DNA from 2 places in the Faecalibacterium sp. An192 genome. Region 1 is predicted to be linked to the other one. Evidence: predicted binding sites of a transcription regulator. Region 1 holds the regulator's gene; the other holds the start of a gene.

Evidence for each region. The regulator HrcA, encoded in region 1, represses chaperone genes, less so after heat shock. The targets are predictions, from matches to a motif close to TGTTAGCACTCNNNNNNNNNGAGTGCTAACA.
Region 2: htpG (molecular chaperone HtpG) is a predicted target of HrcA. The motif match lies at 6,321-6,351, and genes of this name have one in related genera.

The regions. Positions count from the first base shown of each region.
Region 1 covers NZ_NFKB01000010.1:49,161-59,409, reverse strand. The annotation lists gene B5F27_RS05070 (helix-turn-helix transcriptional regulator) at 1-583, opposite strand, end outside; gene B5F27_RS05065 (stage V sporulation T C-terminal domain-containing protein) at 954-1,496, shown strand; gene hrcA (heat-inducible transcriptional repressor HrcA) at 1,688-2,743, shown strand; gene B5F27_RS05055 (nucleotide exchange factor GrpE) at 2,756-3,412, shown strand; gene dnaK (molecular chaperone DnaK) at 3,535-5,367, shown strand; gene dnaJ (molecular chaperone DnaJ) at 5,537-6,700, shown strand; gene B5F27_RS05040 (hypothetical protein) at 7,017-7,376, opposite strand; gene B5F27_RS05035 (hypothetical protein) at 7,482-7,874, opposite strand; gene B5F27_RS05030 (DHHW family protein) at 8,079-9,254, opposite strand; gene B5F27_RS05025 (MBOAT family O-acyltransferase) at 9,267-10,249, opposite strand, start outside.
Region 2 covers NZ_NFKB01000003.1:61,349-71,597, reverse strand. The annotation lists gene B5F27_RS01865 (hypothetical protein) at 1-46, shown strand, start outside; gene B5F27_RS01860 (hypothetical protein) at 111-1,028, shown strand; gene B5F27_RS01855 (Cof-type HAD-IIB family hydrolase) at 1,050-1,895, shown strand; gene B5F27_RS01850 (PF20097 family protein) at 1,965-2,198, opposite strand; gene B5F27_RS01845 (RNA methyltransferase) at 2,216-3,046, opposite strand; gene B5F27_RS01840 (5-bromo-4-chloroindolyl phosphate hydrolysis family protein) at 3,078-4,244, opposite strand; gene htpG (molecular chaperone HtpG) at 4,352-6,280, opposite strand; gene B5F27_RS01830 (alpha/beta hydrolase) at 6,503-7,279, shown strand; gene B5F27_RS01825 (hypothetical protein) at 7,396-7,836, shown strand; gene B5F27_RS01820 (HD domain-containing protein) at 7,882-8,388, shown strand; gene B5F27_RS01815 (GNAT family N-acetyltransferase) at 8,460-8,984, opposite strand; gene B5F27_RS01810 (DUF975 family protein) at 9,011-9,775, opposite strand; gene B5F27_RS01805 (alpha/beta hydrolase) at 9,983-10,249, shown strand, end outside.

The DNA.
Region 1 (10,249 bases):
TTCCCGCGGCCAGCGCCAAAAACACCACCCCAAAAAGGAAATCGTGAAAGATCCCGCTGGGATAGGGAGCAACCCATCCTTGTCTAAAAACAAGGATGGAAAGGGCTCCCGTAATCATCGAAACCGGCATAAAGGCAATGCCCATCAGGTTGAGCCAATGCACATAAAACGGCGCTTTTGCCGCCGACAGCAGCCTTCCTATAAAGTAGCCGGCCAGCCCAATCACCTGAATCATCATGGAGCCCCAGACGGTTTCCATGGTCTGTAGTTCATACCATCCGCCAAAGGCGCACAGCAATCCAATGACAATCAGCGCAGTGGATGCAATATAGAGAATTCTGCTTGCCAGCTCTCTGGTTTTTTCGTCTTTGTCGTTGGCCGCCGGTTGGATGCCTTTCAGGAGATAGTCGGTCGTCACTTCAAAAAAGTCGCTCATGGTGATGATTTTTTCCAAATCGGGCGTGCTTTGTCCGCTCTCCCATTTGGAAACCGCCTGCCTGGAAACGCCGACATGTTCCGCCAGCTCTTCCTGGGATATCCCTTTTGCTTTCCTTAAGGATTGGATTCTGTCCGCCAGGTTCATGGCCGTCTCTCCTTTCTTTTTCTGGAATCATTTTAGCAGAATATGCGGTTGCATCGCCACCACGCCGGCGTGGCAATGTGTCAACCGGCCGTTGCGCGGCCTTTCACAGGCAAAAAAGCGCAAAATACAAACCCCGATCGGTCGTTTTCCATCCGATTTCATTGTACCACCGCGAAAGCGGCGTTTCCACCTGCCCGCGCCTTTTCTTTTCCGGAACAGAGCAGGAGAGGAGACGCGGCCCCTCCCGGGCAGCGGCTTTCCTTTCATCGGCCGGGTATCCTGTCTGTGTTTGCCCCGGCCTGTATAATTCCCACCCAATGACAAATACTATCCAGCAGAACCCAACCAACAGGAAAGCGAGGAAAAGATCATGAAAGCAACCGGCATTGTGCGCCGTATTGATGAGCTGGGCCGCGTGGTCATCCCCAAGGAGATCCGCCGCACCCAGCGCATCCGCCGCGGCGATCCTCTGGAAATCTTCACCACCGGCGACGGCGAGGTCATCTTTAAAAAGTATTCCCCCATCGGCGAGCTCCACAGCACCGCCAGCCAGTACACCGACGTGCTGAACAAGAGTTTCGCCCTGACCGCTTTTGTCTCGGACCGGGACCACATCATCGCCGTCAGCGGCGCCGGCAAGCGGGAAATCGCCGACCGCAGCATCAGCCAGCCTCTGGAAAAGCTGATGGAAAGCCGCAAGCCCTACCTCAGCGAGGGCGTGCCCGAACAGGCCGTCCTCCCCTGTGAAGGCTCGGACCGGGCCATCCTCTGCGCCTGGCCCATTGTGGCCGCCGGCGACGTCACCGGCTCGGTGGGCCTTCTCACCGACGACCGCACCGAAAAACCCGACGCCGCCCACCAGAAGGCCGTCTCGGTGGCTGCCGCCTTCCTTGCCAAGCAGATGGAGGAGTGAGCTGCGCGCCCATCCTCCCCAGGCTGTGTGCCCGTCCGCCGGGTGCACAGCCTTTTTTGCTGGAGTTTATGACAGAATTGAAAACTTTTTTCCCACCCCCTTGACACCGCCGCGGATTTGCATATAATAAACTTAGCACTCAGAACAAAAGAGTGCTAAACAAACTAGCAAAAGCAAGGAGGCAGGACAGCATGGCAATGGATGAGCGCAAGCAGCGTGTGCTGCGGGCCATCGTATCCCTCTACAGCGTAGAAGGCGAGCCAGTCGGCAGCAGCGTCCTTGCCAACTACTTCGATATGGCGGTGTCAAGCGCGACACTGCGCAATGAGATGGCGGCCCTGACGCGGCTGGGACTGCTGGAGCAGCCCCACACCAGCGCAGGCCGGGTACCCAGTGCCAAGGGCTACCGGTACTATCTGGACCATCTGCTGGACGACACCCAGCCCCTGGACCGGGTCACCCGCTCCAGAGTGGACAGCGTCTTTGCCAGCCTGGACCACGAGCCCGACCGGCTGGCCCAGGGCGCCGTCAAGGCCCTGGCCCAGATGAGCGGCTACACCGCCGCCATCAGCACCCCCTGCGCCGAGGATCTGTGCGTGGCACACTTCGAGGTGGTGCAGGTGGGCCGCAGCGCTGCGGCGGTGCTGGCGGTCACTTCCGCCGGCTACGTCCGAACCCGGGTGGCCCGGGTCCGGGACGGCCTCACCCGTGAGAAGGCCGCCGAGCTGGCCGCTCTGCTGAATCACAATCTGACCTTTGTGGCGGCGGTGGACCTGTCCCGCCGGGCGCTGGCGGAACTTTGCAGCCAGATCAGCCCGTCCCTGGTGCCGGTCATCAGCGCCGCGGCGGCCATCCTGCAGGAATCCGCCACCCCCCGGGTTTATCTGGGCGGCGAGCCCTTCCTGCTCAACTGGCCCCAGCTGGAGGGCAAGGTCCAGACGGTCCTGTCCCTCCTGAACGACGAGGCCGCGGCGGCCCGCATCATTGCGGCCCCCGCCGAGAGCACCAGCGTCCTGCTGGGCGAGGACATGGAGCCCCGCATCCCGGGTCTGTCGGTGGTCAGCTGCCGGTATCTGGTGGGCGGCGGCCTGTACGGCTCGGTGGCCCTCATCGGCCCCACCCGGATGCCCTTTAGTAAAGTCATCCCGCTGCTGGAAGCCTTTGCCGACGAACTGGGCGAAGGCATGGCCGGCAAACGAAAAGATACACCCCAGGCCGCCGTACCCCGGGCAGGCCGTAAAGCATAAGGAGGCGCGCAGATGAGCGAAGAAACCAAGAAGGCCCCCGAGGCTGAGACTTCTGCATCCCAGCAGACCGATCAGCAGCCGGTGGGCGAGGAGGCAGCGGCCCAGGAAGCCGCCGCTCCCGGCGCAGAGGATACCGCCCCTGCGGCCGAAACCGACAGCTCCAAAGAGGAGCCCAAAAAGAAAGACGGCTGGTTCGGCAAAAAGAACCGGGACACCGAGGCCCTCAAGGCCAAGCTGGACGCTGTCGAGAAGGCAGCCGCCCAGGCCAAGGATCAGCTGCTGCGGGTGGCTGCCGAGTACGACAACTACCGCAAGCGTTCCACCCGGGAGGCCGACCAGAAGTTCAACGACGGCATCTCCTACGCCGTCAACCAGATCATCCCGATTCTGGACACCCTGGACATGGCCGCCAACGCCCCCTGTACCGATGAGAACTACAAGAAGGGCGTCATCATGACCCTGGATAAGGCCGCCAAAGCCTTTCAGACCCTGCGGGTGGAGGAAATCGAGGTGCTGGGCAAGCCCTTCGATCCCAACTTCATGAACGCAGTGCAGCAGGTTCCCGCCCAGGAGGGCCAGGAGAGCGGCACGGTGGTCACCGTCTACCAGAAGGGCTACAAGCTGGGCGACAAGATCGTCCGTCACGCCACCGTGGTGGTGGCCGAATAGTCTGCCGCAGCTCCCGCCCCGGCGGGAGTCCCGATAGAATCAATCCCGTAACACATTGCGATCACTGATAAACAAACAACAAAAAACATTTCAAGCTGAGCTTTGAGAGAGGAGCCATTTTTATGAGCAAGATTATTGGTATCGACCTTGGTACTACGAATAGCTGCGTTGCCGTGATGGAAGGCGGCGAGCCCGTCGTCATCCCCAACGCGGAAGGTGCACGCACCACCCCGTCTGTGGTGGGCTTCACCAAGACCGGCGACCGCCTGGTGGGCCAGGTGGCAAAGCGCCAGGCCATCACCAACCCCGACAACACCGTCTCGTCCATCAAGCGTAAGATGGGCACCAACGAGAAGGTCACCCTGGACGGCAAGGAGTACACTCCCCAGCAGGTCAGCGCTATGATCCTGCAGAAGCTGAAGGCTGACGCCGAGGCTTACCTGGGCGAGACCGTCACCGAGGCCGTCATCACCGTTCCCGCATACTTCAACGACAGCCAGCGTCAGGCCACCAAGGACGCAGGCACCATCGCCGGCCTGAACGTCCGCCGCATCATCAACGAGCCCACCGCCGCATCTCTGGCCTACGGCATCGACAAGGAAGAGGACCAGAAGATCATGGTCTACGACCTGGGCGGCGGCACCTTCGACGTCTCCATCATTGAGATGGGCGACGGCGTCACCGAGGTTCTGTCCACCAACGGCGACACCCACCTGGGCGGCGACGACTTCGACCAGCGCATCATCGACTGGATGGCAGACGCTTTCCAGACCGAGAACGGCATCGACCTGCGCAAGGACAAGATGGCTGCCCAGCGCCTGAAGGAGGCCGCTGAGAAGGCCAAGATCGAGCTGTCCAGCGCCATGACCAGCCAGATCAACCTGCCCTTCATCACCGCCGACGCCACCGGCCCCAAGCACCTGGATATGACCCTGACCCGCGCCAAGTTCAACGAGCTGACCGCAGATCTGGTTGACCGCACCATGACCCCCGTCCGCAAGGCTCTGGCTGACGCCGGCCTGCGCGCTTCCGACCTGAAGAAGGTCCTGATGGTGGGCGGCTCCACCCGTATCCCCGCCGTCTACGACGCCGTCAAGAAGGAACTGAACTGCGAGCCCTTCAAGGGCATCAACCCCGACGAGTGCGTGGCCGTGGGCGCTGCCATCCAGGGCGGCGTTCTGCAGGGCGACGTCAAGGGCCTGCTGCTGCTGGATGTCACCCCGCTGAGCCTGGGCATTGAGACCCTGGGCGGCGTCTGCACCAAGATCATCGAGCGCAACACCACCATCCCCACCCACAAGAGCCAGGTCTTCTCCACCGCCGCTGACAACCAGCCCTCGGTTGAGGTCAACGTCCTGCAGGGCGAGCGTGAGTTTGCCCGCGACAACAAGAGCCTGGGTGTGTTCCACCTGGACGGCATTGCACCGGCTCCCCGCGGCGTGCCTCAGATTGAGGTCACCTTCGATATCGACGCCAACGGCATCGTGAAGGTCAGCGCCAAGGACCTGGGCACCGGCAAGGAGCAGAACATCACCATCACCGCTTCCACCAACATGTCCAAGGACGACATCGACAAGGCTGTCAAGGAAGCCGAGCAGTATGCCGCTGAGGACAAGAAGAAGCGCGAGGAAGTAGACATCCGCAACGGCGCCGACCAGATGGTCTTCCAGACTGAGAAGATGCTGAAGGAGAACGGCGACAAGCTGCCCGCCGACGTCAAGAGCGAGGCCGAGAGCAAGCTGGCCGACCTGAAGAACACCCTGCAGTCCGGCAGCATCGACGACATCAAGGCCAAGCAGGAGGCTCTGAGCCAGGTGTTCGAGCGGATGTATCAGTCCGCCGCAGCCGCCCAGCAGGCCGCCGGCGCCAACCCCGGCCCCGATGCTGGCAGCAGCAACAGCAGCAACCAGGCCAACGATGACGGCGTCGTGGACGCCGACTTCAAGGAAGTCTGAGAATAAAATGCACTGACACCCCGGCCAAACCGGCGGGGTGCACAGGCTGAAAGGAGGGCGCGGCCTCTGGCCGCAGCCCCTGGACATGGCAAAGCCGCTCCGGTTTTCCCCGGGGCGGCATTTGCCGGTTTTAGAGCCAGCGCGGCTGGCAGGCGAGAGGTGAGTGGAAATGGCACAGGAGAAACGTGACTATTACGAGGTCCTGGGTGTGTCCAAGACGGCCACGGACGAGGAAATCAAAAAGGCCTACCGGAAGCTGGCCCTGAAGTACCACCCGGACTACAACCCCGGCGACAAGACCGCCGAGGAAAAATTCAAAGAGATCAACGAGGCCCACGAGGTCTTGTCCGACCCCGACAAGCGCAAGCGCTATGACCAGTTCGGCTTTGCGGGCGTCGATCCCAACTACGCAGCCAGCCAGGGCGGCGCAGGCGGTTTCGGCGGCTTCGGCGGGGTGGACCTGGGCGACATCTTTGGGGATATTTTCGGCGGCGGCTTCGGCGGATTCGCCGGCGGCGGCGCCCGCTCCAACCCCAACGCCCCCCGCAAGGGCCAGGACATCCGGGTGCGGATCACCCTGAGCTTTGACGAGGCGGTCCACGGCTGCAAGAAGAACATCACCATCACCCGGCAGCAGACCTGTACCGAGTGCAATGGTTCCGGCGCAGCCCCCGGCACCACCCCCGAGGTGTGCCCCGACTGCAACGGCCGCGGCTACACCGTCCAGCAGCAGCGGACCCCCTTCGGCGTGATGCAGAGCCAGCAGCCCTGCACCCGCTGCGGCGGCAAGGGCAAGCTCATCAAGACCCCTTGCAAGGTCTGCCATGGCAGCGGCCGTGTGGCCACCAAAAAGACCCTGGAGGTCAATATCCCCATGGGTATTGACGACGATCAGAGCATTGCGCTGCGGGGCATGGGCGATGCCGGCACCAACGGCGGCCCCGCCGGTGATGTCATCGTGATGGTCACCGTCCGGCCCGACGACCTGTTCCAGCGGGACGGCTACGACGTCTGGGTCACCATCCCCATCACCTTCAGCCAGGCGGTTCTGGGCGACAACATCACCGTCCCCACCATCGACGGCAAGGTGGAGTACAACCTGCCCGAAGGCACCCAGAGCGGCACCACCTTCCGGCTGCGGGGCAAGGGCATTCAGTATCTGAACGGCCGCGGCCGGGGCGATATGTACGTCAAGTGCGACGTGGAAATCCCCAAGAAGCTGAACAAGACCCAGCGGGAGGCCCTGAAGAAGTTCGAGGGCACCCTGAAGGAGGACAACTACGAAAAGCGGAAGGGCTTCTTCCGCAAGCTGAAAGACATTCTCAACAAGTAATCCCCCAAGATCTCAAAGACCCCGAAAGGCAGCGATGCCCTTCGGGGTCTTTTTTGCAGGGGTTTGCAGGCCCTGGAGGGGCCTTTGGGTCAGGGGCGGGACTTTTCCCGTCCAAACCAAAGCGCCCCCTCCAGGCCGCCGGACAGGGCGCAGGGAAGGGGGCTGGCCCCCAGCAGCAAAGCCGGGGCCTATGCCGGCCCTCTGCGGCGGCTGCAGCGCGGCGGCACCGGGGGCTCGAAAGCATAAAAAGAGGGCGGCGGCCCCGCCCCGAAGGGAGGACCGCCGCCTGTTTAGGTCTTTGGTGGAATTGCAGAGGTTAGACGGTGGCGAATGCGACAGCCGACACAACCCAGCCCAGGGGGCTGCCGATGGAAGCGGCAGTAGCCAGAACGCTGCGGACGCAGTTCAGGACAGAGGTGGTGGTGTAGTTCAGCCAGGTGTCAACGCCCTTCTCCAGGTCGGTGCCGATGTTGCCGGTCTTGTTAGCAGCATACCAGCGGCGAGCGCCCAGCAGCTGATCGATCCAGTTGTACAGAAGCAGGCCGCTAACAGCCAGGGAGATGCCGCCGCTGATCAGAGCAGCAACGCTACCAGCGTCAGCGCCGCCGGTGGTATAGGTCATCTCGTCTTCCGTCATGAGGTTGTAATTAGCGGGCATACGAACGGTCATTTCCATAATGATGCTCCTTTTCTTTGCAAAGATTAGGCTATTGTGAACGGTACATTCCAGCCTTCGACTGGATGAGAGTTCCAGCAGAAATGCAACCGTTTGCAAACCAAATCAGGTGAAGATCAGCAGCGGGATGCTCAGGGGCCACAGGCCCACCACCGCAACGGCCGCCACCAGATCACGGGTAAAGTACGACAGCGACTTGGACATATCCGCGCCCAGGTCATCCACTGCCCTGCCCAAAATGGTGAAAATGTTGCCCTCCGCGTTGTCATCCAGCCAGCGGTTGGCCTGCTGGATGCCCCAAATGTAGCTGGTCGCCAGCACGGCAACGCCCACAATGGTGGCGATGGTGCCCATGGCATTGATGGCAGAGGCGGTGGTGTCCACCACGCTGTCCACAGCGTTGCCGACACTGTCCACAATACCGCCGCCAGTCAGGTAGACCATCTCGTCCTGTGCAACCGGGGCGAAATGTTCCGGGTAACGGATCGCATCTTTCATAGGTCAAATCTCCTTTGCTGATCGGATACCGGCGGGTTTTCACCTGCCCGCAAAACAGATTCTCCCACACCTTTTGGGTTCAATCCCATTTTACCACATTGTGAGAGAATGCTCAAGAGTTTCCTTGAAAAAAGTGTGAAATTTAGGCGGTTTTCATAATATTGTATAGCATTCTTTGTGGAAAGACGCCCCGTCTCGATTTTTTCACCCTTCAATCCCGGCCCGGTACAGGTAGGGATCGCTCTTGAAACTGTCAAAACTGTACAAAACCAGAATCTGGTCATAGTCGTTCTGGTCAATCAGGGTATCCAGGCCGTAGTTGTAGTTCCGCAGGTCCACCACGTCGATGTCGGCATAGTTTGCGGTCAGGAAGGGGACAAAGGAGTTGGCATAGCTGTCCTTGATAACCAGAATGCTGCCCTCGCCGTCGCCCTCCACCCGGCTCATGCCGTTGTTTCCGTGGAGGAAGGCCGCATATTTGTCGTAGACCTCCAGCTTGGACAGATCGTACAGGCCGGTGGTGTTGCCCGCCTCGGGCATGCCGGGCCCCGTGACGGTATAGATGGTCAGGGAGTTGTCCAGCTGGTAATAGGTCAGGGTGTCGGGCTGGGCGTTCCAGGTGCGGGCCCGGGAATAGAAGGTGCCGTAAAAGTCGGGCACTTCCACCGCCTGGTGGGCCGACAGGTCAAAGGGCGTCAGGCCCAGCAGGCTGCACAGATGGCTGTAGGCATAGTAGGCGCCCTGGGTGGTCCAGTGGTGGTCGGTGCGATAGTAGATATACTCGTCCCGGTGGTCGGACAAAGTCTGCGCCACCGACACGAAGGTGCCGCCGGCCTCCTCCACCGCCGTCTGAATCTGCTTCAGATAGACGGTTTCGTCCAGCAGGGGGGTGCCCACCGGCACCCGCTCGGGGTAGATGGTGGCCGCCGAGGGCACCACCATGGTATAGACCTTGCCGGGATAGCGGGAGGCCAGGGAGGTCACCGCGGCGATGTTCCGGGGCAGGGTCCGCTCCTCGCTGGACACCAGGCCGAAGGTCCGGTTGATCATCTGGCCCTCGTCCCCCAGCAGAACGCCGCCGCTCTGGGTCTTTTGGAACAGGGCCGTCTCCACAAAGCTCTGGAGGCTGATCCAGCCGTCGCGGCCGGGAATCTGGTCCTTGGTGTACTGGGTGTAGTTGCTGAAAAACTGGTTCAGGCCCTTGGCCGTCAGCAGCTGGGTGGTAATGGCGGGGCGCTGGGTCAGAGTGGTGTTTTCCAGCTCGCTGACCTGACGGTCAGGGGTCAGCAGGTCCAGCACAAACACGCCCACAAAAAAGACGCTGAACAGGATCAAAACCGGGTAATGGATCAGCCCGCCGCGTTTTTTCTTTTGTTCCATGGTGCGGCCTCCTTAGAAGTTGAAGTAGAGGAAGGGGCTGTTGGTGCTGCCCACCACATAGGCGGTGGAGACCACCAGCAGCAGGGCCACCGTCAGCACCCTTGTCCAGTTCCGCCGTTTGAGCAGGTCCCAGACCTTCCCGATGAGGGGGGTGCAGCAGATGGCCGACACCACCAGCAGGACGCCGTAGTTCCGGAGGAAGTACACCGGCGACACGCCGCCCGAGGGGATGAACAGCTTCTGGAACAGCAGGCCGAACTGGACGCCGGCGTCGTTGCCCACAAACATGGCCCAGCCCACCACCACAAAGAACAGGGTGTAAATGTGGGGCCAGATTTTGCCCTTTTGCAGGTATTTCAGGAGGAACAGCTTTTCCACCGCCAGCAGGACGAAATAGTACAGGCCCCAGCAGATGAAGTTCCAGTTGGCGCCGTGCCAGATGCCGGTGAGCAGCTCCACGATGAACAGGTTGAGGATCTGACGTTTGAGGCCCTTGCGGTTGCCGCCCAGGGGGATATACACATACTCCCGGAACCAGCCCGACAGGGTCATATGCCACCGCCGCCAGAACTCGGTGATGGAGGCGGAAATATACGGATAGTTGAAGTTCTGGGGGAACTCAAAGCCCATCATCTTGCCCATGCCGATGGCCATCATGGAGTAGCCCGAGAAGTCAAAGTACAGCTGGAAGCTGTAGGCCAGGATGCCCAGCCACACCAGCGGGGTGGAGGCATTGGCCAGGCCCACAAAGGTCACCGAGGCGTCGTCGGCGATGCCGATGATATCGGTCCAGAGGGCGCCGATGGCGTCGGCCAGCAGCACCTTTTTGGCCAGGCCGAAGGTGAAGATGGTCACGCCCTCCTCAATCTGGGCCAGGGAATAGCGGTGCTTGTAGACGTGGAGCTGGGCGGCCACATCCCGGTATTTGACGATGGGACCGGCGATCAGCTGGGGGAACATGACCACATAGGCGCCGAAGTCGATGATGTTCTTTT
Region 2 (10,249 bases), on a different contig from region 1:
GGGCATTGCGCTGTACGGCTTTGTGTACTATCAGTTCTTTATGTAACACCCGCAGGGGGGAGCGCGTTTTGGCCGCTCCCCCTGTTTTGAGTTGAGAAAGGGGGGAGAAGATGCCCGAGGAATACCTGCAGGCCGCTTTTGAGATCAAGGCTTCCTGTGACGAGATCAGCCGGCGGATTCTGCGCTGGCACTGGGAGAACAAGCCCGGCGCCCACAGTTTTGAGTCCCTGCTGGAACATCTGGAACGCCGCCAGGAGGAGAGCCCGGCCTATTACGGACATATGCCCGACATCGGGCGGAAGACCAGCTGGCAGCAGCTGGATACCACCCTCTGCATGCGGGTCCTGCTGGACCCCGAAAACGATGCCTCCCAGCCGCTGGACCTGCTGGGCAGTACCGCCCACCCCGGGTCCGCCCGCCGGGCCTGCAACGCGGTGCGGATGGCCCGCAACGAGGCCGCCCATGCGGCAGACCGCTCCAGCGGCGGCCGCGCGGCCATTCTCTTTGACGAGGCGGTGGAGTGCATCGAGGAGGCCTACGCCGGGACGGCTTTCAGCGAGCGGGAGCTGGCCAAATACTATGAGCTCTCCAGCGAATACCTTCGCCGGTGCGGCGTCGGGGGCAAAAACGCCCCTCCGCCCCAACAGGAGGCCCCCGAGGCCGGGCAGTCTGCTCCTGAGGTCAACGTGTATCCCACCGGCGCGGCCCGCCAGAAGGCCGCCGCAGCCCGGGAAAAGAACGCCTCTGCCGCCCGCGCGGGGACCCGCTCCGGAACCAGGGAGAAAGACCCCAAAACCGGCGCGTCCGGTTCCCGGGGCAGCTCCTCCGGCAAAACCGGGTCGGGGAGCACGTCCCGCAAGACAGGGCAGAGCAGCACCCGCAGCAGCTCCAAAGGCCGGGGACGGACCGCCGGCCGCGCCAAAAAGGAGAAGGACACCGGCAGTCAGGCCGCCCTGTTTTTGGCGGTGGCGGCGCTGGTCATCGGCCTGCTGATGCGGGCCGCCGGCATGGGATTGTGGATTTTCTGAGACAAGATGGGGAGGAACAGGATGGAAAAGCGACTGATTTTTCTGGATATCGACGGCACCCTGATCGAGCCGGGCCGGATGGAGCCGCCGGCCAGCGCCGTAGAGGCGGTGGAAAAGGCCCGGGCCAATGGCCACAAGGTATTCCTGTGCACCGGCCGCAACTATAAAATGACCTCTCCGGTGCTCCACTATGGCTTTGACGGCTATGTGTCCAGCGCCGGCGGGTATGTGGTCTGCGGGGACAAGGTCCTCTTTGACTGCCCCATGGACAAGGCCCAGAGCGACGGCCTGCGGGCCATTCTGGAAGCCAACGGGGTGGAGTGCACCCTGGAGGCCCGGGACGCCACCTTTGGCGGGACCCAGATGATGGAACGTCTGTCCTCCTACCAGAAGTCCCGCCCCGGTTCCCTGAACAGTGAGCTGGAGCGTTGGCGGCAGGCCTTTGCCGATGGAATGCTGATCCGGCCCCTGACCGAGTATCAGGGGGAGCCCGTCTATAAAATCTGCTACATCGCCGACCGGGCCGAGGCGCTGGCCCCGGCCAAGGCGGCCTTTGGGGATCAGTTTGTGTTCTGCGAACAGACCACCTTCAACCACGGTCCCGGCTGCATCAATGGCGAGCTCATCAACCGCAAGTTCAACAAGGGAGAGGGCATCCGCCGCATCTGTGAATACCTGGACGTCCCAACTGCGTCGGTGATCGCCTTTGGCGACAGCGAAAACGACCTGGAAATGACCGATGTGGCCGGCATCAGCTATTGCATGGCCAACGGTGCTGAGGCGCTGAAAGCCCGCTGTGACCGGGTCTGCCCCTCGGTGAAGGAGGACGGCATCGCCCGCGCCTTCGCGGAGCTGGGCCTGATTTAAACTAAACCGCGTACATAAAAACACCGCGTGTCTTTGGCTCTTTGTGGGTCGGAGGCGCGCGGTGTTTTGTTACAGGTTTTTGTTGGGGTAGGAGCTGGCATCCAGAATGATCCGCTTGCACTGGGGGCAGCAGAAACTCGCGATCCGGTGGGGGCCGAACCAGCATTGCCCCAGCTGCAGCGCGTAGGTTTCATCGGGATAGGGTAAAAGGGTGAGGGGATGGCTCTGGGCGGTCCACAGAGCCGGCCCGCCGATGGTCAGATAACCTTCGTGCATGGGAGTGTGGCAGAAAGGACAGTCCATATTGCCTTACCTCCGGATCAGTCCCGGGCCCGCAGCTGCCAGAAGGCCACCGCGCTGGCCGCGGCCACGTTGAGAGAGTCCACCCCGTGGGACATGGGGATCTTGACGGTGTAGTCGCACTGGGCGATGGTCTCGGCAGAGAGTCCGTCCCCCTCGGTGCCCAGAATCAGGGCCAGACGGTCCTCGGCCATCAGGGCCGGGTCGTCGATGGACACCGACCGGTCGCTGAGGGCCAGGGCGGCGGTCTTGAACCCCAGCTCGTGAAGCTGGGCCAGACCTGCCCCCGGCCAGTCGGCGGGCAAAGCGCCAATCTGGGTCCAGAGCACCTGGAACACCGTTCCCATGCTGACCCGCACCGCCCGGCGGCAGAGGGGATCGCAGCAGGAGGGGGTCACCAGGACGGCGTCAATGTGAAGGGCCGCCGCCGAGCGGAAAATAGCTCCCACGTTGGTGGAGTCCACAATGTTTTCCAGTACCGCTACCCGGCGGGCTCCCTGGCAGAGGGCTTCCACCGGGGGCAGGGCCGGCCGGTGAAAGGCGGCCAGCACACCCCGGGTCAGCTGGTAGCCGGTGAGGGCGGTGAGGATTTCCCGGTCGGCAGTGTAGACGGGGACGTCGCCGCACCGGGCCAGCACCTCATGGGCGGGACCGTCGATTTTCCGGCGCTCCATCAAAAAGGACAGGGGCTGATACCCTGCGTCCAGGGCCCGGGCGATGACCTTGGGGCTCTCGGCAATGAAAACCCCTTTCTCGGGCTCCAGACGGTTTCGCAGCTGATTTTCGGTCAGCCGGGCGAACACGTCCAGGGCAGGGTTGTTCAGATCGGTGATTTCAATGATATTCGGCATGGTTTCTCCTTGATGACAGGATGATGGCGTGTCACGGCTGGACCGAGAATCCGCTGTCCCCCGACAGGCCGTCCAGATTCAGCATCCCTTCCAGGGCGGCAATGTCCGCCGACACGTCCAGCGCGTCGGACTGGAACAGCTTGTCCAGCTGGTTTTCAAAGGCGGTGACCAGCAGGTCCAGAGACCGCTGGATGCTCTGCTTGGTGCGGGTGATGTTTTCGCCAGCCACCCCCTGGCTGTCCAGCTGGGCATAGGTGTTCAGCAGCTTGAGGGAGGTGGGCAGGTAATAGCTGATGAATTTCCGCAGCTGCTCCTGTTTGGAGGGGTCTTTCTCCGCCAGGGCGAAAATCCGGGCGGAAATCTGTTCCAGCCGGGCGGCCTTTTCCTGCATGACGGGGTCGGACAGGGCACTGCTTGCCTGATGGAGCTGCCGCAGCAATTTCTCGTACTGGGTCTCGTCGGTGGGGTCCGGTTCGGGGGCCGGCGAGGCAGGGATGGGGGCAGCGCCCCGCACCACCAGAAAGTCGGTGCGGTTGTCGATGTAGGCATCGGGGCCGAAATAGCCGTGGTCAATGGCGCTTTCCAGGATTTTGCGGCCCTTGTCGGCGGGGATGCCGGCGGCTGCAAACAGTTCCTGCAGGGGGATGTTGTCCTGGTCGCCCACCACCTTGTCCAGCTGGCGCTCCAGTTTGCTGACCCGCTTGAGCATCAGACTGAAGGCCAGGGCTCCGCCGCCGCCCACAATCTGGGCCACCGCCATGAAGAAATCCTTCCAGTCGTTGAGGAACAGCCGGTCGTAGATGGACCGGGTAAAAATGAGATGGGATACAGCGTCGGGCAGGCTGACTGCGCCGATGAACAGCAGGATGGCTCCCGCTATGGTGCACAGCTGGGTGATTTTCTGCTGATGACGCTTGGAGCGCTGCTGTTCCAGGGTGGGGTGGTCGTGATTGGCTGTGTAGTGGGCGCTGTAGTTGTAGGGCTCGTTTTGGGAGTTGGCCTGGCGGGTGTCCTGTGGACGGAAGTCGGCAGCGTATTCCTGACGCTCCCGGGCGGCCCGGAGCTCTTTCTTTTCGCTGTCCCGGTCGATGGCCCGGACGATGAACAGAATCACCGACAGCCAGGGCGCCAGGCCCAGCAGAATCAGCAGGGCAATGGTGGGAATATGCGCGAAATAGTGTCTGCGTTGCGGTTGCATAAGATGATGACCTCCCAAGCTAAGACGACAAAACGAGCCGTGCTCCTTCTATTATAATGGAACACGGCTCGTTTGTTAAGATTGATTTTTGAGAGGGGGAGCGGCCCTTACTTCATCAGGGCGCAGACGGCGTCGGCGTAGGCGACGGGATCGTCTACCGGCAGGCCCTCAATCAGCTGGGCCTGTGCGTAGAGGATCTGGCTGTACTGGGCCACCTTGTCGGTGTCGCCGGCCTCCTGAGCAGCCTTCAGGACCGCAAAGACCGGGTGAGAGGCGTTGATTTCCAGCACCTTGTCGCTCTTGACGTCCTCGCTGCCGGGCTGGCGGGACAGCACTTTCTCCATCTCGATGGACAGGGGGCCGTCGGCCGACAGGCAGACGGGGTGATCCTTCAGACGGGTGGAAACCCGCACTTCCTTGATCTTGCCTTCCAGGGCGGTCTTCATGGCGTCGAACAGGGACTTGTTCTCAGCGGTGGCCTCCTCGGCGGCCTTCTTCTCCTCCTCGGACTCCAGGCCCAGGTCGTTGCTGTTGATGTTCTTGAACTCAACGGTGCCGTCCTTGCCCTCGGCGTCCTTGCGGGGGAAGCTGTGCATGATCTGGAAGCAGAACTCATCCACGTCCTCGGTCAGGAGCAGCAGGTCATAGCCCTTGTCCAGCACCAGGGATGCGGTGGGCAGCTTGGCCAGACGGTCGGCGGAGTCGCCGGCGGCGAAGTAGATGTACTTCTGCTCGGCGGGCATCTTCTCCACGTACTCCTCCAGAGTCACCATCTTCTGCTCCTTGGCGGAGTAGAACAGCAGCAGGCCCCGCAGCAGTTCGGCATGCATGCCGTAGTCAGAGTAGGCGCCGAACTTGATCTGACGGCCGAACTCCTTCCAGAAGGCCTCATACTTCTCCCGGTCGTTGACCAGCATGGCGTTCAGCTCGTTCTTGATCTTCTTCTCCAGGGCGTTGTGGATCAGCTTGAGCTGGCTGTCCTTCTGGAGGGTCTCACGGCTGATGTTCAGGCTCAGATCCTGGCTGTCCACGATGCCCTTCACAAAGCTGAAGTAATCGGGCAGCAGGTCGGCGCACTTGTCCATGATGAGGACGCCCGAGGCGTACAGGGCCAGGCCCTTCTCGTACTCCTTGGTGTAGTAGTCGTAGGGGCGGTGAGAGGGGACGAACAGCAGGGCGTTGTAGTTGGCAGTGCCCTCGGTCCGGCTGACAATCACCCGGGCGGGATCAGCGTAGTCGCCGAAGTGGTTCTTGTAGAAGGTGTTGTACTCCTCGTCGGTGACCTCGCTCTTCTGCTTTTTCCAGATGGGCACCATGCTGTTCAGGGTCTCCAGCTCGGTGTACTCCTCCCACTCAGGGGTGTAGTTCTCGGGCTTGGGATCGGGTTCGGGCTTCTGGCGGCTCTTGGTCCGCTCCATCTGGATGGGGTAGCGGATGTAGTCGCTGTACTTCTTCACGATGGCCGACACGCCGTACTCCGAGACGTAGTTGTCGTAGTTTTCAGTGTCGGTGTTGTCCTTGATGTGCAGGATGATGTCGGTGCCGGCGGTTTCCTTCTCGGCGGGGGTGATTTCATAGCCCTCCACGCCGCTGGACTCCCACTGCCAGGCCTGGTCGCTGCCGTGGGCCCGGGTGATGACGGTGACATGGTCTGCCACCATAAAGGCAGAGTAGAAGCCCACGCCGAACTGGCCGATGATGTCGATGTTTTCATCGGTGTTTTCGGTCTTGAAGTCCTGGCTGCCCGAGTGGGCGATGGTGCCCAGGTTCTGCTCCAGCTCCTCCCGGGTCATGCCGATGCCGTTGTCCGAGACGGTCAGCATCCGGTTTTCCTTGTCCAGGGTGAGCAGGATGCGGAAATCTTCCCGGTTCATCCCCACCGAGGTGTCGGTCAGGCTCTTGAAATAGAGCTTGTCGATGGCGTCGGAGGCGTTGGAGATCAGCTCCCGCAGGAAGATTTCTTTATTGGTATAGATCGAATTGATCATCAGGTCCATCAGCTTTTTGCTTTCGGCCTGGAACGGCTGCATTGCCATAGCAAAAACCTCTTTTCTTCTCTCAACCAGTGCCAGTATAACTTAGCACTCAAATGTTCTGAGTGCTAATATACACCGTTTCAGCCCGAAAATCAAGCCCTGCGGGGGTTCCTTCATAAAAAGTTTAAAAATCCTCTTTCCAGCCGGGGCCCTCTGCGGTACAATAGGAGTCGGGCGGCCGCGCCCGGCAAAGGGAAAGCCGCCGCCCGGGAGGAGAACGCAATGAGAGTTGAAAAGCTGAAAGCAGGCGCCGCCGAGCTGACGGTGTACCTGTGGGAACCGGCGGCCGTGATGCCCCTGACCGCCACCCGGCCTCTGGTGCTGGTGGTGCCGGGGGGCGGCTATGAACACGTCAGCCAGCGGGAGAGCGACCCGGTGGCCCTGCGGTTTCTGGCGGCGGGATATCATGCCGCCGTGCTGCGGTACAGCGTGGAGGATGGGGCCCGGGACTACCGGCCTCTTTCGGAGCTGAGCGAATCCCTGGCCCTGCTGCGGGCCCGGGCAGAGGAATGGGGCATCCGGCCCCATCAGATTGCGGTGTGCGGATTCTCGGCGGGAGGGCATCTGGCCTTGTCCTCGGCGGTGCTGGACCTGCCCGGCCGTCCGGCGGACCAGCAGCGGCCCGACGCTTTGATCCTCAGCTATCCGGTGGTGACGGCGGGTCCCTATGCCCATCGGGGCAGCTTTGTCCGCCTGTCCGGCACCGGGGATCTGGAGGCCCACCGCGCCTTTGGCCTGGAGGACAAAATCACCCCGGCGGTGCCGCCGGTCTTTGTCTGGCACACCATGGAGGACGCCACCGTCCCGGTGGAAAACACCCTGATGCTGGTGTCGGCCCTGCACCGGGCCGGCGTGCCCTGTGAGGCCCACCTGTTCCCCCGCGGCAAACATGGCCTGAGCGTCTGCACCGCCGAGGTGGGCAACGAGATGCCCCATCCCGGCCGGTGGTTCCAGCTGGCGGCCGAGTGGCTGGGGGAACAGTTCGGCTACCATGTGTGATGCGTGTTTTGCGTAAATACGAAGAAAAAATTGTGGAAAACGGTTGACATAGACAAACCGATTTTGTATACTATGGAGCGGAGGGCATCCGCTCCGGAAAAAGGAGAGCGATCTGTATGCCATTCCATGACAACCAGCCCAGAATTTCGGTGAAGGGCCTGCTGATGCAGGCATTTCTGACCGGGTGGGAGCGGTCCGACAAGAGCATTTCCCAGGACGAATACGTCGACAGCTCGATCCGTGTGATCGAGACCATGCAGGTGGAGCCCGAGAGCATTTATGCCGAGGAGGGCCTGGGCCTGCTGGACGGCGACGAAGTGGATCATCTGGATGATCTGCTGCGGGCCGACGGCGTCTGGCTTTACTACGGCGTGGAGGCGGAGAACTTCTTCCTCCTCCAGTGGTACCCGGACGAGGCCGCAGCCAAGGCCAAGCTGGCCGACCTGGAAGCTCTGGGGGACGGGGTCCAGTACATTGTGGACCTGACCCTGCGGCGCGCCAATCCCTCGGATGCCGAAAATTTTGGGGATTCATCCCCGGTGCAGCTGCGCTCCTGAGAGCAGGAGGCAGCCGGGGCAGGCGATGATACAAGGAGGAACTCTATGGGTCTGTCTGAAACAGAACGCGTACATCTCCAGGGCATCCTGCAGAAATATGAGGAGGACCCGCGGGTGCAGGAAATGGATCAGTACATCCAGCACGGCTGCGTGACCACCTTTGAACACTGCCGGAATGTGGCCCGGGTGAGCTTCTGGATCAACCGACGTTTTCATCTGGGCGCGGACGAAACCGCGCTGGCCGTGGGCGCCCTGCTCCACGACTTCTACCTGTACGACTGGCACGTGGAGGGCCGCTTCCAGAATTGCAGCGGCCTGCGCACCATCTTTAAGATGCACGGCTTCATCCATCCGCTGCTGGCCCGGGACAATGCAGACCGCTGCTTTGGCCTGACCGCCAAGGAGAAGAACATCATTCGCAGCCATATGTGGCCCCTGACGCTGTTCCATGCGCCGTCCTGCCGCGAGGCCGTGATTGTCTGCATTGCCGACAAGTACTGTGCTGTGATTGAGGCCATGTACCGCAACCGCCAGAAGGCCATCTGCGTCTGATCTCCCCGGAGAATACATCCAAAACACAAGAAAATCCCGCTGTCCGATGACAGCGGGATTTTTTGTTTGGTTTACAGTTTTTTGTAGCCGGGGGGCTCGTCGGCAGGGCAGCGGCGCTCCATCAGCCAGGTGTCCAGCCAGCGGCCATGGCAGTCCCGGGCAATCCGCTCCCGGCGGCCCACCTCCCGGAAACCGCATTTGGTGTGGAGGCGGTGGCTGGCCTCGTTGTCCTGCAGGACGGTGGACTGCAACGTCCAGTATCCGGCCTGCTCGGCCTCCCGGCACAGGGCGATCAGCAGGTGATAGCCGTAGCCCCGGCCCCGGTACCGCTCCCCCACATAGATGCTCACCTCGGCGACGCCCCGGTAACACCAGCGCATATTTACCCGGGAGAGCACAGCCCAACCCGCAATCTGGCCATCCGGCGCCAGAATCACCAGCCTGCATTCCTTGATGTGGGAGGCGTCCCAGGCACTGTAAGGCGGGCAGGCGGTTTGAAAGGTGGCGTGCTCGGTGGCGATTCCCTCCTGGTAGATTGCGGCGACCGCAGGCCAGTCGTCGGGCCGCATGGGCCGGATCAACATTGATTCATCCATGTAAATTGTTCGTCCGTTCTTTCGTATCAGAATATCTGGCCAGACAGCTCCGCCTCGGATACATATCCGGAGGCCACTACCTTGGCCCGCATGGCCGCATACAGCTCGGCCTTGGTTGCCTCATAATAGGGGTTGACAAACAGAATGCCCAGGCCGAACAGCAGATAGCCCAGAATGTTCCATCCAAAGAAGGACAGGTCCAGCACAAAGATGTTCCACTTTTCCCCGTCGGTCATGATGGTGCTGATCTCAGCGGCGCGGGCGGCCTCCAGATTGGGGTTTTCGGCCAGCAGATAGGGCACAAAGGTGTACTGATAGCTCTTGATGACGCCCGGGATCACCAGCAGCAGGGTGTAGAGGAAAATCCGCAGATTGACGTAGAACATCCCGCTGACCAGGCCCCAGTAGTTGGTGGTGAAGCCCGAGAACAGGACCTTGAGGCTAGTCTCCCGGGAGCGGTTTTCCATCATGTAGCGGCACTGTCCCACCCGGATGATGGGGGTGAACAGGATGCCCCAGCACAGGACGACCACCAGAGCCAGAACCAGGGCCAGGATGCCCAGCATCAGAAAGGCCGTGCTGAGGATGGCGGTGATGGGATTGCCGCCCAGCAGGCGGGAAGCCTGTTCCACAGCGCCGGAGGAGCTGCCCCCGCTGTTTCCGCTGAAGTTGATGTTGAGATCCACGCTGCCGGTGAGGATCGAGGCGATCAGGCACATCAAAAAGATATTCCAGTAGCTGCGCCGCAGCACCGTTTTTGCATTGGCTTTTAAAAGGGCGCGTGTCCACATAAATAAGGACCTCCTTATCGAAAGAAAACAAATCGTTTTGGCAAGAGGTATTCACAGTATAGCAGATTTTGACCCAAAGCACAATGCTGCGCCCTGCGCAAAGGTTTTGACAAGACGGCCCCGGACGGTTACAATAGGGTTGGGTACGCCGGCCGCCCGCCCCCTGCACCGGCAGACAAGGCGGGGCCGGCAGGACGGAAAGGAATCATGAATATGTTCACAGCCAAGAAAAAACTGTGCATCGGCGCGGCGGGGCTGATGCTGGGCGCGCTGCTGGCCGCGCCCGCCCGGGCCCAGGCACCCTACCTGACCACAGAATCCACGGTGGCCGAGCTCCACGCCAACGAAGGCATTGTGGGCTCGGGCTTTGACAGCTGGGACCGGGGCAGCCTTTGGCCGGAACAGCCCTGGGAATACGCCAACTGGACCTTGCGGCAGTATACCGGCGACACCGCTGCGGACGCGGTGGCGGGG